DNA from 3 places in the Peribacillus sp. NPDC097895 genome. Region 1 is predicted to be linked to each of the others. Evidence: riboswitches for the same ligand, from Rfam matches in the RefSeq annotation. Region 1 holds a riboswitch; each other region holds the start of a gene.
The links. A riboswitch is a leader RNA that binds a small molecule or an ion and turns the genes downstream of it on or off. The one in region 1 is predicted to bind preQ1.
Positions count from the first base shown of each region.

Region 1 (4,636 bases):
TCACGTTACACTTGGTTTATTCTGGGGAACTTTCATCGTCGTGCAGATTAAAAAACGCGGTATGACTCCACAGACAACAAACAAGGCTTTCATCTTTTCACTTTACTGGCATTTCTTGGACGTTGTCTGGATTTTCATCTTCAGTTTCGTCTACCTGAAAGGAATGATGTAATATGAAAGAATTATTCCCACGGGGCCAAGTTATGGGATTTGCTTTTTCGCTAGTTCTGACTTTGGTCGCACTATCAGTTATTGTGTTTGATCTCTCACTTAAAATGGCTGTGATCGTCCTGCTTGTGACGGCCTTCATGCAAGCAGCACTTCAATTTGTTATGTTCATGCATGCAGGAGAGTCTGAAGATAAAGCATCGATTTACACAAACGTTTATTATGGATTATTTGTTGCATTAGTTACTATTTTCGGTACAATGCTAACAATGATTTGGGGATATCAATAAGCAATTCCAAAAAAACTGGTCGTCATCATGACGTCCAGTTTTTTTGCTTTTAAATGCAGTGGTTGGGGTATATATTTTTCTAATGCGCTGCATGAAAATTGGATTATTTCGGGGTTCACGAAAAGCGAAACGTTAATAGAACGGTCACATCTTCTATGAAAATCCACCCGCCCCTTTGTTATAATTAGTTATATACAATAAATTTAGAACATAGCGGAGATGATGAAATATGACATTGCCTGTTTTGATTTTAACAATTATCTTAAGTTTGGTTAAAATATTGGTTTCCTGTCTCCCGACCGATACAGTGAATTGGATCCTGAGCAAATTTAAACTGCATTCTGAACTTAGCGAAGCCAACTCTATCGTAACCTTTAACGGAAAACGCTTGGAAAATGAAAAAAAACTCCAAGTCATAAATTATTTTAATGAAGCTAAATTTTTAAAGAAAAATCACATATTCCCGGGTAACGAGCAATTGTTTTTACATCCAGAGAACAGTGGGACTCCATTAGTCATTGATACTAAAAGCGGCAAAAAGGATGTTAGGTTATTTGTGTACATTTACAACGATCACGTTGATGTAGTCAAGCAGTACAAGAAGAAATTAATTTCTTATAGCCTGCTTTCCGATAGCCTTCAAGAACGTTCCATGCCATTAATAAGAAATTTAGTATAGAAATAATTAATGAAGCCGGTCCTTAAAATGATCGTTCAGACTGTAGATATACTCGATGAAAATCGAGCTTGTCTACAGTTTTTTTTGAGGGTATGTAATCATTAGATTACCACTCCAGGCACTCGCTTTTCGTGGGCGGTCCGCTCTCGGCTCCTTTACGATTGTGGGGTCTCCATTGGACGCGCTTTTCCCGCAGGAGTCTCGCACACCCGTTCCAATCAACTTTGTTTTAACCGTTAGATAGGACTCCTTTTGTCAACAAACCTGACGGTCCTTAAAAAGACCGTCTTTTTTATAAGTCTTTATTGTGTAATTCTAAATTACTTGTTATTCAGATTGAAGGAAAAAACAATTGCTTTTAAGTGGGAGGGAATTTCTATAAAGGGGATCCTTTAATAGTGCATCAAAAAGGTAATAAAAAAGCAGGTATCTATTACGATGCCTGCTTTTTTATGCTTTCCATTGTTTTTCTACTTGATGAAGGGCTAGTTGTAAAATTTCTTCTTGATTTGTACCCGGTTTAGTAAGGACGTTAGTTTGATAAGATTTTCCTTGGAAATCAACTGTTACTGTAACTTTTACCATTTTGCATCTTTCCTTTCTAAATTAAATGAGGTGGTTGTACCTACTTCTTTTATACCCGTGGCAGAGGATTTTTCAAACATTCCAAAAGCAACAAAATTGGAAGAGATAATATTCAAAATTATCTGATATTTAAAGGGAAGTGTCAACACTTTTTTTGAACCAATCTTATTTTCCGGCTAAATTAAAAAAGACCTGGCTTGTGTGCACATGACAGCCAGGTTGTTTTTATAAATGAACTATATTCATATTTTAGTTAAGATAATGCCGATTAATGCTGCAAGTACTCCGGCAATTTGATAGGTTTTTAGTTTTTCTTTGAATAAATAACATCCAGCGAATACGACAACTAAACAGTTCAGGCTGACGACAGGGAAAATGATGCTTGCGATCCCGGTGTTCAACGCAAAGAAATAACATCCATAGCCTATCATGCTTAAAAAGCCTACTAAGGAACCGATTTTGACTTCCTTTAGCTTGATTTTTTCATTTTTAAGAGCTAGAGCCGAAAGAAGATAAAGCATTCCGCCTCCATACATTGATACAAGGATATCAAGGGAGTTTAAATGAAGACGTGTTGATGTCGTCATAAGAATGCCAAGCACACCAAAAGATAAGATGGAGAATAATGTGTGCATAATCCAAGGGACATATTGATGGTTACCTTTAGCATTAGGTGTATACTGAATGACTAAGGTAGCGAGAAACATGCAGACGATTCCACTCCACTGCAGGGTAGAAATATGTTCGTGAAAAATTAAAGCTGCACAGAGAATGGGGAATATGGCGTTTGCTGCGATTAATGGTGATGTCAAGCTTGCCGGCCCTTTTTCAAAGGCGCTTGCCATCTGGATGTTACCATTAGCGTTCAGTACACCAATAGCTGCACCAAGCAAGATAGATAGCCAGTCCAGCTTCAAACCATCCATAAATATTCCATAAAAAATGGACAAAATAAAAGCTGAAAAATAAAAGAAAAATTGGATATGTATCTTGGAATAGCCTTTTCCGCTGCTCCATTTGAAAATGCTATTATTGATACCGAAACATAAACTGGTGATGAGTGCTGCAAAAATCCACATTTGTATAATCTCTTCCTTCTTATAGGTTGAACTGCTTTTTCCATTTTAAACTGAATATATAAATGAATCAAACCCAATTTAAGAGAGTTGCATTGACAGATTGTCTATTTTTTTTTATATTTACTATGACAAATTAAAATATTTCCCGATAACGGGAGAGGTTCATAGCATCACCCTCTTAAAAAAACTATGGCTTTGATATTTTTCGCGAATCAACCATATCTTTGAGGAGATATGGTTTTTGTTATATAGAGGCCCATTTTATGAATCTCCCCTGACAAACGTGGAAGAGGAGGACTTTTTTATGTCTGGAAGAAAAGAAGAAGAATTAAATGATATTACATTGCTTGGGAATCAAGGGACAAAATATACATTCGACTATGCACCGGAAATTCTGGAGTCGTTTGATAACAAGCACCCTAACCGTGATTACTTCGTCAAATTCAATTGCCCGGAGTTTACTAGCTTATGTCCGATAACGGGGCAGCCAGACTTTGCAACCATTTACATCAGCTATATTCCAAGTGTGAAGATGGTGGAAAGCAAGTCTTTGAAGCTTTATTTATTCAGCTTCCGGAACCATGGCGATTTCCATGAAGATTGCATGAACATCATCATGAACGATTTAATCGAATTGATGGACCCGAAATATATTGAAGTTTGGGGTAAATTCACTCCTAGGGGCGGAATTTCCATCGACCCTTACACCAATTATGGGAAACCAGGTACGAAGTATGAGGAAATGGCAGATTACCGCTTGATGAATCATGACTTATACCCGGAAACTGTGGATAATCGTTAAAGAATAGGAGAGACAATGGGCATATGCCCGTTGTCTTTTTTTGTTTTTAGCCATTCTCGATTAGCGGTCCTGCTGCTTTGTCCTTTATGAAAATACAAATGTCCTCCTATAACGGAATTTACACTTGATTGTTTCGCTAAAAAGCGCAATAATAGGGAGAGATGATTTTGACAGAATATTTACGAAAATAGGGGATGTCGAGATGAAAGTTGCAAAGTTTGGCGGAAGTTCACTTGCATCAGGTGAACAGTTGAGGAAGGTATTCGAAATTGTTGTTTCAGATCCAGAGAGGAAGATCGTGGTCGTTTCGGCTCCAGGGAAACGCAATTCCGATGATATAAAGGTGACGGATTTATTGATTGAGGCTGCAGAACAGCAACTGCGCGGGAATAACGGTGAGCCTTTAATTGAAGATGTGGTCTCCCGCTATGCGAGCATTGCTGAAGAGCTGGATATATCCGAGAGTGTCATCATTGGGATTCATGAAAATTTAATGGCACTGTTGCATGCAGACCAAACTAACCCGAAGCGCTATTTGGATGCATTGAAGGCCAGTGGCGAGGATAATAATGCGAAGCTGGTCGCAGGTTATTTCCAAAGCCGCGGGATAGAGGCACAGTATATTAATCCAAAGAAGGCTGGCTTGATCGTAACGGATGAAGGTGGATTTACCAAGGTGCTGCCAGAGTCTTATGATCGATTATATGCTCTTCGTGATGAGCCTGGAATCGTAGTATTCCCAGGATTCTTTGGGTATACGTTAGATGGTGATGTTTTAACCTTCTCTAGGAGCGGTTCCGATATTACGGGTTCGATTCTTGCGAATGGTGTCAAAGCTGATTTGTATGAGAACTTTACGGACGTAGATGCCGTTTATGCGGTGAATCCGAGTGTGGTTTCCAATCCGAAAGGGATCCGGGAATTAACTTATCGCGAAATGCGGGAGCTTTCTTATGCCGGTTTCTCGGTATTCCATGATGAGGCGCTAATACCTGCATTCCGTGCGGGAATACCTGTCCATATCCAAAATACG
Region 1 is NZ_JBNNSH010000006.1:107,549-112,184, forward strand. It holds gene qoxC (cytochrome aa3 quinol oxidase subunit III) at 1-172, shown strand, start outside; gene qoxD (cytochrome aa3 quinol oxidase subunit IV) at 174-458, shown strand; gene ACQKMH_RS23050 (YfmQ family protein) at 688-1,137, shown strand; gene ACQKMH_RS23055 (BA3454 family stress response protein) at 1,588-1,722, opposite strand; gene ACQKMH_RS23060 (EamA family transporter) at 1,965-2,801, opposite strand; PreQ1 riboswitch class I at 2,953-2,998, shown strand; gene queF (preQ(1) synthase) at 3,106-3,603, shown strand; gene ACQKMH_RS23070 (aspartate kinase) at 3,806-4,636, shown strand, end outside.

Region 2 (4,636 bases), on a different contig from region 1:
TCTCTAGCAGTCATTTGGACGGTATCTTCCTTACCGGTCCCATCCCAAGTAAATGCGGAATCACACCAGGCACACGAATAATCGCATCCGGCCGTCCGAACGAACATGGTTTTTTGACCAATGACCATTCCCTCACCTTGGATGGTCGGGCCAAAGATTTCCATAACGGGGAGTTTACTCACTTTCCATCCACTCCCGTCTGGCTTCAGCATAGCTTGTTGGCGTTTCGTATAGTCGAACAAATTCAACTCTAGCACCCTCATATTCTTTTAATGAAAGGGCTCCGGCCATTTTTTCATAAATCCAGACAACCATATTTTCAGCTGTTGTATTCATGAGCGGCAGGGTTTCATTCAAATAACGATGATCCAGATGGATTTCAATTTCATTTTTCCATATATCCTTGATATCCCCAAAATCTATCATCAAACCGCGTGAATCCGTATACCCGCTCAATCCGAAAATGACCTTATATGTGTGGCCATGCAGGTTCTTGCATTTTCCTTCATAGTCATGCAAATGGTGCGCCGCGTCAAAGGTGAATTCCTTACTCACGAGAACCCTCTTATTTGTATACTTCAATTGGCTGCGCTGAATATCTTCATCTATTTTTTGGAGTTTATCCACTATAGTAAAACCGTACATCATGAAAGCACCTTCCGTCTGCTTACATAGTCATCCAGTCCTTTTTTCCGCAGCTTACATGCCGGACAATCTCCACATCCGTCGGAGATGATCCCGTTATAGCAAGTCAAGGTCTTTTCGCGGACAAAGTCGAATGCGCCAAGCTGATCCGCAAGCTCCCATGTTTCCTCTTTATTAAGCCACATTAGCGGCGTATCAATCACGAATGACTGGTCCATCGACAAGTTCAAGGTCACATTCAACGATTTAATGAATACATCACGGCAGTCTGGATATCCCGAGAAATCCGTCTCACATACACCTGTGACGATATGTTTAGCGCCAATCTGACTGGCCAACACCCCGGCAAACGAAAGGAACAGCAAATTCCTCCCTGGTACGAACGTTGAAGGCAATTCCCCGTCTTCCCCGTCCTCCACTGCTATATCACTTCTCGTCAATGCATTCGGTGCCAATTGGTTCAGCAGCGACATGTCAAGGATATGATGATTCACGCCCAATTCCTTGGCAATGTTTTGAGCGCATTCGATTTCCAAGCTATGCCGCTGATTATAATCGAACGTCACCGCTTCCACTTCCTCAAATCTCTCCAATGCCCAGAACAGGCACGTCGTACTGTCCTGACCTCCGCTAAACACAACCACTGCCTTTTCTTTCTTCTTCATTTCTATAAAACTCCTTTTTACGGAAAAAAACAGCACCCTAAGAATAGAGCACTGTTTCTCCTTAGTTTTTTTGAGAGGGTAGCTAGAACCTCTTCCGCCTTAACGCGGAATATTATATTTTTCCAAGTCAATAGTAACTTGAAAACGAGAAAAAATCAAGATGATTATATTTAGTGAATAATAGATCTGATGGAAAATTTGGTTATCTTTTCATTGCTTAAATATCCCATTATCTATCCGATAAAAAAGTATGAACAAAATATCGATAAAGGGGTCCATTCATTTGAAAAGCATTAAAGGAAAAGTATTAGTGGCATTTTCACTCATCATATCTTTATGTATCATCTTAGGAGCATTCAATATTTATAGCAGCAACAAGTCACTGGTATATTCCCAGGATATCATCCAAAAGGAACTTCCGCTTCTTATCCAAGATGAAAAGCTACTATATAATCTAGCACAAAGAACCGCATTCGCCCGAGCTTATATTCTATATGGTGACGAGAGTTATAAAGAAAGGTTCTTGCAATATACCGAAGAAAGCCAGGTCATCCAGGAGGATCTCCTAGCCTTAAGCGATTCTGATAAAGCAAAGGATTTGATCGAGAAAAGCGTGGATTGGAGGACGATGATTGTAGACCGGGTGTTTACACAATATGAAAATGGGAATGAAGAACGCGCTAAAGAAATACTCAAAAATGAAGTCGCGCCAATCAGCAATGAAGTAATGGAGGGTTTCAAGGAGCTTGCTTCGGAACGCGAGGAATTGATTGTCGCTTCAGGTGAAACCGTCATCGCAAGCGGGAAATCGGTTAAGACGACAAGTATCATCATATCCATTGCGGCAGTCCTTATCGGTCTTCTGCTTGCGCTTGTTACAGCCAACCTCATTACCACCCCCCTCCTTAAAATCAGGGACAGGATGAAAATGGTGGCTGACGGAGAGCTGAATCATGAGCCCCTTGTGCAAAAGTCAAATGACGAAATTGGGGAATTAACAGTATCCACCAACCAAATGCAGAAAAACCTGCGTGATACGATTGAAAAAATGCTGGCTGTATCCGAATCCGTTTCGAACCAAAGTGAAAATTTGACACAATCAGCGAATGAAGTCCAACAGGGCAGCAGACAGATAGCGACCACCATGTACGAACTTTCGGAGGGTTCGGAGTCGCAAGCAAACCGGGCATCTGAAATGGTGTGCATGATGGATGAATTCAGCGGCAAGATCGAACAGGCCCACCTTGAAGGAGTCGAGGTATCACAAAGCTCAACCGAGATCCTTTCCATGACAAAGGAAGGAACCACTTTAATGCGAAGTTCAGTCCAAAAAATGAAAATGATTGATGAGGTCGTCAAAAATGCCGTCGAGCAAGTGAAAGGGCTCGATTCCCATTCACAGGAAATCTCTCAGCTTGTTCATGTCATCAAGGATATATCCAATCAAACCAATTTATTGGCCTTGAATGCGGCCATAGAAGCGGCACGGGCTGGCGAACATGGAAAGGGCTTTGCCGTCGTCGCGGATGAGGTTCGAAAACTCGCTGAAGGGGTCACACACTCGGTTGGGGATATCACCGAAATCGTAACCGCAATACAAGCTGGTTCAAAAAACGTCGTCCATTCCCTGGAGGATGGTTATTTACAGGTGGATGAGGGCACGAAACAGATAACCCTTACCGGCCAAACCTTCGAAACGATCAATCACTCTGTCGGGAATATGGGTACGAAGATACAACATATTACTAATGAATTAAACTACATCTCTACAAATAGTAAAAAGATCAATCAGGCCATCGAAGACATTGCAGCCGTTTCTGAGGAGTCAGCAGCAGGAATCGAACAAGTCTCTGCCTCCGCTCAACAATCGAGCTCTTCAATGGATGAAATCACGAATCACGCCAGTGAACTTGCATCGTCTGCCGGGCAACTAACTGAACAGGTTAGGAAATTCCAATTATAATACTAGCATTTCCCGCCACTTGAATGCGGGAAATGCTTTTTTCTTTCCTGCTTGAAGATTGTTTCATTTTCCGGAATTCGGGGAATAAATGAAATTATACACAGTATCATTAACTGATAGAATCATTTATCAAAAAAGCTATTGGAAGTGAATATTTTGCTATGTTTCCTCAATACTAAGTGTGTTATAGTATGAATATTTAAACTATTGACAAATGGCTTGGTTTTGTCCCGTTGATTTCCGCTCCAGGCACTCGCTTTCCGCGGGCGGTCCGGGAGCCCTCCTCGGCGCCGTTGCGCCTGCGGGGTCTCCCTTGGACGCGCATTCCCGCAGGAGTCTCGTACCTTCCGTTCCAATCAACTTTGTTTTGAAGATTAGATGGCACCTCTTTTTCTACAAACTGAGGGGGTTTTGTTTCCTTACCTTGGTGAGTTCAAGTAATTGAACTCATGATCCCAACGTTTCATATCCTTTCACTGAATAGGGACTTCTGCTCAGGAAGGAACAATCGCATGTTTTCTTACAGAACAAATAATGCACAACTTTATTACCGCCAAAGCATATTTTTCTCTCCAAAATTGTAAAAAAAGGTTAATTTTATGTGATTTCATGTTACGATTAAACCAAGACCTTTTACCCCACAAGGAGGAATTCATATGAAACGTTTTTTCAAATTCATAACAGAGTTTAACGAAAGGAAAGCCCTAGAACGGGAAACCAACGAATTCTTTCGCAAGGAATACGAAAATTATATGAAGATGAATTCTGAAAACAAAGGAAAAAGGAGATTAGCTCCTAAACTTTATGTGATTGATGGTGGTAAAAAAGGTTCCACCCCAGAGGTTTCTGACAGAAAGAAATCCAGTTAATCTTAATTCTTCTTCCATAATCAGCTACTGGTAGTTAGCTCCTTTCCCTTAAATGTAAATTCCCTCATGAAAGATTGAGATTCATTACCCATTCCATAAATAAGCAGAAAGCTCAGATATACGTCTGAGCTTTTTATTTTTCATTCACCCATTAACATTATAATAGAAGAAACTAGGTATTTTTTAAAAAAATTGGATTAACTTTAGTTTATTTCATGTTTCAGGTAAAGAAGTGAATATAGGTCCCAAGGTGCTTTTTTGGCAAAAAGCAGAAAAATCTCAAAAAAAAGAGATGTGTTCATTTACTCATCTTTATTCATATTCAAAAGAATCCAACTAATTGAGTCGATAGATGCAATCCCTGACATTGGATGACAAATGCATAAACAATATTACATAAGGATTAACTTCTGGGTATAAACAATTATTTAACTGTAATAAACCTCACTTCCAAAAACAATTCATTATATAAATATAGCCATTAAGCATTGGGT
Region 2 is NZ_JBNNSH010000001.1:425,751-430,386, reverse strand. It holds gene queE (7-carboxy-7-deazaguanine synthase QueE) at 1-182, opposite strand, end outside; gene queD (6-carboxytetrahydropterin synthase QueD) at 175-645, opposite strand; gene queC (7-cyano-7-deazaguanine synthase QueC) at 645-1,310, opposite strand; PreQ1 riboswitch class I at 1,366-1,408, opposite strand; gene ACQKMH_RS01960 (methyl-accepting chemotaxis protein) at 1,594-3,273, shown strand; gene ACQKMH_RS01955 (hypothetical protein) at 3,930-4,142, shown strand.
Region 2: it holds a riboswitch for preQ1, as region 1 does, so the genes downstream of both, queC (7-cyano-7-deazaguanine synthase QueC) here and queF (preQ(1) synthase) in region 1, are expected to answer to the same signal.

Region 3 (4,636 bases), on a different contig from region 1:
TTTCTATACACTAAGCCTTATAAAGATAAAACAAAACCTGTAGAAGACATTTTTGAAGTGTATCCACCAGATCAAGTAATAACAAATGAAATGATAATCATAGCGGATATGGATGAGGTCAATCCAGGTGATATCGATTTGAATGATGAAGAGGAGTTAATTAAATTTACAAGAAAACAATATGAGCAAAATGAAAGGGGGGAAATAATTTTTACAGAAGAGGATCAGTGAAATCACCTACCTGTAATGAGTAAACTAATGGAGGAGGCCGCAGTTATTGATTGTTTCGGATAGTATCTATGGGAAACACATTGTAGAGGGAGTCCTGGAAGAGCTGATAGGGAGCAAACCGGTCCAAAGGTTGAAGGGGATACATCAAGGAGGGGCAAGTTATTTAGTTAATGAGAAGTGGAATGTTACACGATTTGAACATTCTATTGGTGTGATGCTTTTAATAAAGTCGATTGGTGGGTCATTAGAGGAACAAATCGCGGGCTTGCTGCATGACGTATCCCACACTGCATTTTCCCATGTCATTGATTTTGCTCTGGATTATAAGGATGAAGATTATCATGAAAAAATTTATGATCATGTCATTATGGTATCCGAAATTCCATCTATACTGAAACAGTATGGATATAATTGTGAAGATATTTTTCAGTCAAAATGGGCATTGCTTGAACAGCCAGCACCTGAGTTATGTGCCGATCGGGTTGATTATACTCTCCGGGATATGTATCAATACGGACATATCAAACTCGAATCCGTTCATGACTTTCTAGGACATATAACCATCATAAACGGTAGGATGTATCTGGATAATATTGAATCGGCGGAATGGTTTGTGGAAACATATTACAGCGAAGTTATTGATTTTTTCATGGACCCACTTAATATATATGGCTATGATATGTTGGCAAAGACCTTAAAACTGGCTTTGGATAAAAACCGGATCAGCCTTGATGACTTACTCGGAGAAGATGATGAAGTCATGCTCTTGTTAAGCTCTATTGGAGACGATGAAGTGCAAAACCTGCTAAAACGGATTCATGGTAACGTATTGGTGAAGGAGGATCAATGGGACTACGATATACACCTGAAAAATAAAGTGCGCCTCATTGATCCTTCCGTTATTCATGGAACCCAATTAGTAAGAGCATCCAGTTTATCTGAAAAAGTGAAGAACATGGGAATTGAAGCCAATAAAAAAGCTTCGAAGGGTTTGTATCTAAAAGTGATTTCCGAATGATTTTTCGCGTCAAACCTTAGGGAAAGTGAAAACTCAAGGGTGACATTTCATCCTTAAATAATAATGATTCCTCGATGAGGATTACGATGGCTTCAAACACCTCATAAGTTGGCATCACTATTTCCATACTAACTAACGTTTTTCCCTAACTTAATTACCGATCAACAGATATTGGCGGCAAGGTCCGTCCAGTTTCAAGCAAGCTCTTCAGGTTACTTAGAATGGCTGGCCATCCATTATTTAAGCCTTCAAAGGTAATATCATCAGCAACGAAATCTGTTTCCAATAGCCCCTCATGCTTAAGCGTTAACTTCAAGGTTGAATCATCCATTGGCTTTAGTTCAAAGGTGACCCGAGTGGGATGGTCGCGAGGTGTTTCGTCTCCTACCATGTTCCATGTGAACGAGAGCAAGTGAAAGGGCTCACACTTTAGTATTTTACCATGATCAGTAATCCGCCCATCTTCAAGCAAATAATGAACGGTGGAGCCTTCTTGCCAGTCAGACTGGACTTGACAGCCAAAGTGATATTTCTTCGTGACTTCACCACTCGTTAGAGCTTCCCAAAGCCTCTCTGGTGTGGTGGCGATATAAATAGCATAGACAAACGATGTTTTTTTCATTTTTCTATTCCTCCTCGCGTTTATACTTCTGTCATTCCTTCTCAGGACCCTGCTTTGGCACTTAGATACCGCTTGTTTGGATATTTAACTCTATCAATGATTGTCTGCTTTTCATATACAGCCGGTCAAGCAGTTTTCTGCGACAAAAATCGGCAAAAGCCTGCATGGAGGAATTACAGAGTCATAGTAGAGGATTTTCAGGGATCATAGCTAAGTGCGAAGCTCTGGAAAGACGGATGTTCTCTTAGCAGGTCTGAAAACGATATCCGCGGATTCGCAGCCTTCCCAGCGCCAGCCGTATGGAAACTTCTTGATTTCCAGTCATTTTCAAGCTACGATAAATAAGGAAAAAAATAATCCGCTCGGGCGGAAGAGGTTCTAGCTACCCTCTCAAAAAAACTAAGGGGAACAGTGCTCTTTCTTAGAGTGCTGTTTTTTCTGTATAAGGAGAATGAAGAAATGTTAAGAATTTTATTGTATTTAGTATCCATCGTCACCGCGAATGTGGTTACAGCCGCTTTTGCACCACTACATCTTGGTGTGTTCATCATTCCGATGGGTACATTGCTCATTGGGGGAACCTTCATCTTTCGAGATCTGGTCCAAAATAAATTCGGCAGGACGAAAACCTATTTATGCATTATTACGGCACTTATTTTATCTGCGTGTGTATCATTTTTATTAGGAGATACGTTATTGATTGTCTTTGCTTCCGCATTATCGTTCGTGGTGGCAGAAACAGCGGATACTGAAATTTATACCCGATTAAAACTTCCGATGAGTTGGAGGGTGTTTTACAGCGGGATTGTTGGAGGGTTTTTCGATTCGGTGATATTTGTCGTGATTGGCCTTAGCCCACTGGGTGCCAATATATTGCCATGGGAAGCCGTACCCGCTGCGGTTATCGGCCAAATTATCGTTAAAACGATCATTCAGTCAATCGGTGCCGTATTATTGGGACGAATCAACGTAGAGCTGGAGAAGCGTGTAGTCTCCGGTTGAAATGCTAGGAGGGATGCACTCGATGGATGGACCCAAAAAGGAAGAAGACAAATGCTATTGCCTCGAGGCCTTTCGTGAAAAATATGGTCCGCATGTCCAAGGAGAATGCATGAAGCTCTCCTGCGCCAATTATCGGAAGCATAAAGGAATAGACGACAAAAAAGGACCAAAATAGGTCCTTTTTTTTGTAAATGGAGGAATTCACGAGTAAAGCGCACAATATCAGAGTAAATCAGCAAAAAAGCTTCCTGCACCAGAAAGCTTTTTTATATTGCTTTTTATTCAGAATGCCTTTGCGCTTTTACGAACTAATTTTTCCAGGAAGTAAAAGCAGCTTCGTTTTCGTTCTAGCTCGGTTTGTCCACTTTCTGTAACATGATAATATTTCCTTCGACCTGACTCGGACTCTTTCCAATGGCCTTCAATGAACTCCTTTTTTTCTAACCGTTTGAGGGCTGGGTAGAGTGTGCCTTCACTTATTTCATATTTGCCCATGCTCATTTCCCTCAAAATCTTTGTCATTTCATAGCCATATAGCTTTTTTTGTGACAGAAGTGAAAGCAAAAGGAGGTCAACGCTTCCCTTCATTAATTCTTTATCCAAATAAAATCGCCTCCTTTTTCATTTGTAAAGTGTAATACGTTGTACCTCGTAACACAAGGTGCATTTTACTTTTCTTAAAAAAAATGGTTAAATGACGATTGCTAAATGAAATCAATCATAGTAAAATGTGCTCTGGAACGGATGAGTTGTAACGAGTGTGGTAAGGATACTTATATACATGATTTAACTGTTTTAATGAAAAAACGGAATAGGATAGAAAAAATCCCACTCAAGGGGTATTAATTGATTTTTTTTTGAAAATCATTTAGATTCTATTTATTAACAAGAGCAGAAAGAAGGTCCTAGATAGATGAAAGTGAAAGCACCCGAGTCATTCACATACAAAGGTGGAAATAGAGCAGTTCTTTTACTTCACGGGTTTACTGGAAGTACAGGAGATATGAAAAAATTAGGGAAATACCTGAATGATCGTGACTATACTAGCCACGGACCTCTTTATAGAGGACATGGAATGTCAGGTGAGGAACTCATTCAGACAGGCCCAAAGGAATGGTGGGAAGATGTAGTCAATGGCTATCAATTCCTTAAGGATGAAGGCTATGATGAAATTGCTGTTGTAGGAATTTCATTAGGAGGGGTTTTCTCATTAAAGGTAGGAATTGAGTTGCCTGTAACAGGAGTAGTTTCAATGTGTGCTCCGACGCAAGGAAAAAGTATCGATCGACAAAAAAACCGTTTGCTCAGTTATGCACAGGCCTATAAGAAGTTTGAGGGCAAAGATGCGGAGCAAATTGCTACCGAATTGAAGCTATTGGAAGAAGAGCCTATGTCTTTTCTAAATGATGTGTTGAATATAATAAATGACACGGGTGAAAATTTAGATTTGATCACATCACCAACTCTAGTTTTACAAGGACGTTTGGATGATCCCGACTATACGAACAGTGCTACAGCGATTTTCAATGAAGTCGATACGCAGCACAAACACTTGATATGGTATGAAAAATCTGGTCATATCATCACATTAGGTAAAGAACGTGAGCAGGTTTACGAGGATGTATATAAATTCTTAAATACACTGAATTGGTCGGAGTAATAAGCGGATTTTCTTGAAGGTCATGAGAGAAGACCGCCGGATATCATATTATCCCCTTTAAGTTGAAAGTGCAAAAACCCACATTTATATGTAGGCTTTACAC
Region 3 is NZ_JBNNSH010000001.1:432,251-436,886, forward strand. It holds gene ACQKMH_RS01990 (hypothetical protein) at 1-231, shown strand, start outside; gene ACQKMH_RS01995 (HD domain-containing protein) at 278-1,249, shown strand; gene ACQKMH_RS02000 (SRPBCC family protein) at 1,404-1,871, opposite strand; PreQ1 riboswitch class I at 2,238-2,280, shown strand; gene ACQKMH_RS02005 (VUT family protein) at 2,331-2,873, shown strand; gene ACQKMH_RS02010 (hypothetical protein) at 2,896-3,048, shown strand; gene ACQKMH_RS02015 (PadR family transcriptional regulator) at 3,156-3,476, opposite strand; gene ACQKMH_RS02020 (alpha/beta hydrolase) at 3,787-4,533, shown strand.
Region 3: it holds a riboswitch for preQ1, as region 1 does, so the genes downstream of both, ACQKMH_RS02005 (VUT family protein) here and queF (preQ(1) synthase) in region 1, are expected to answer to the same signal.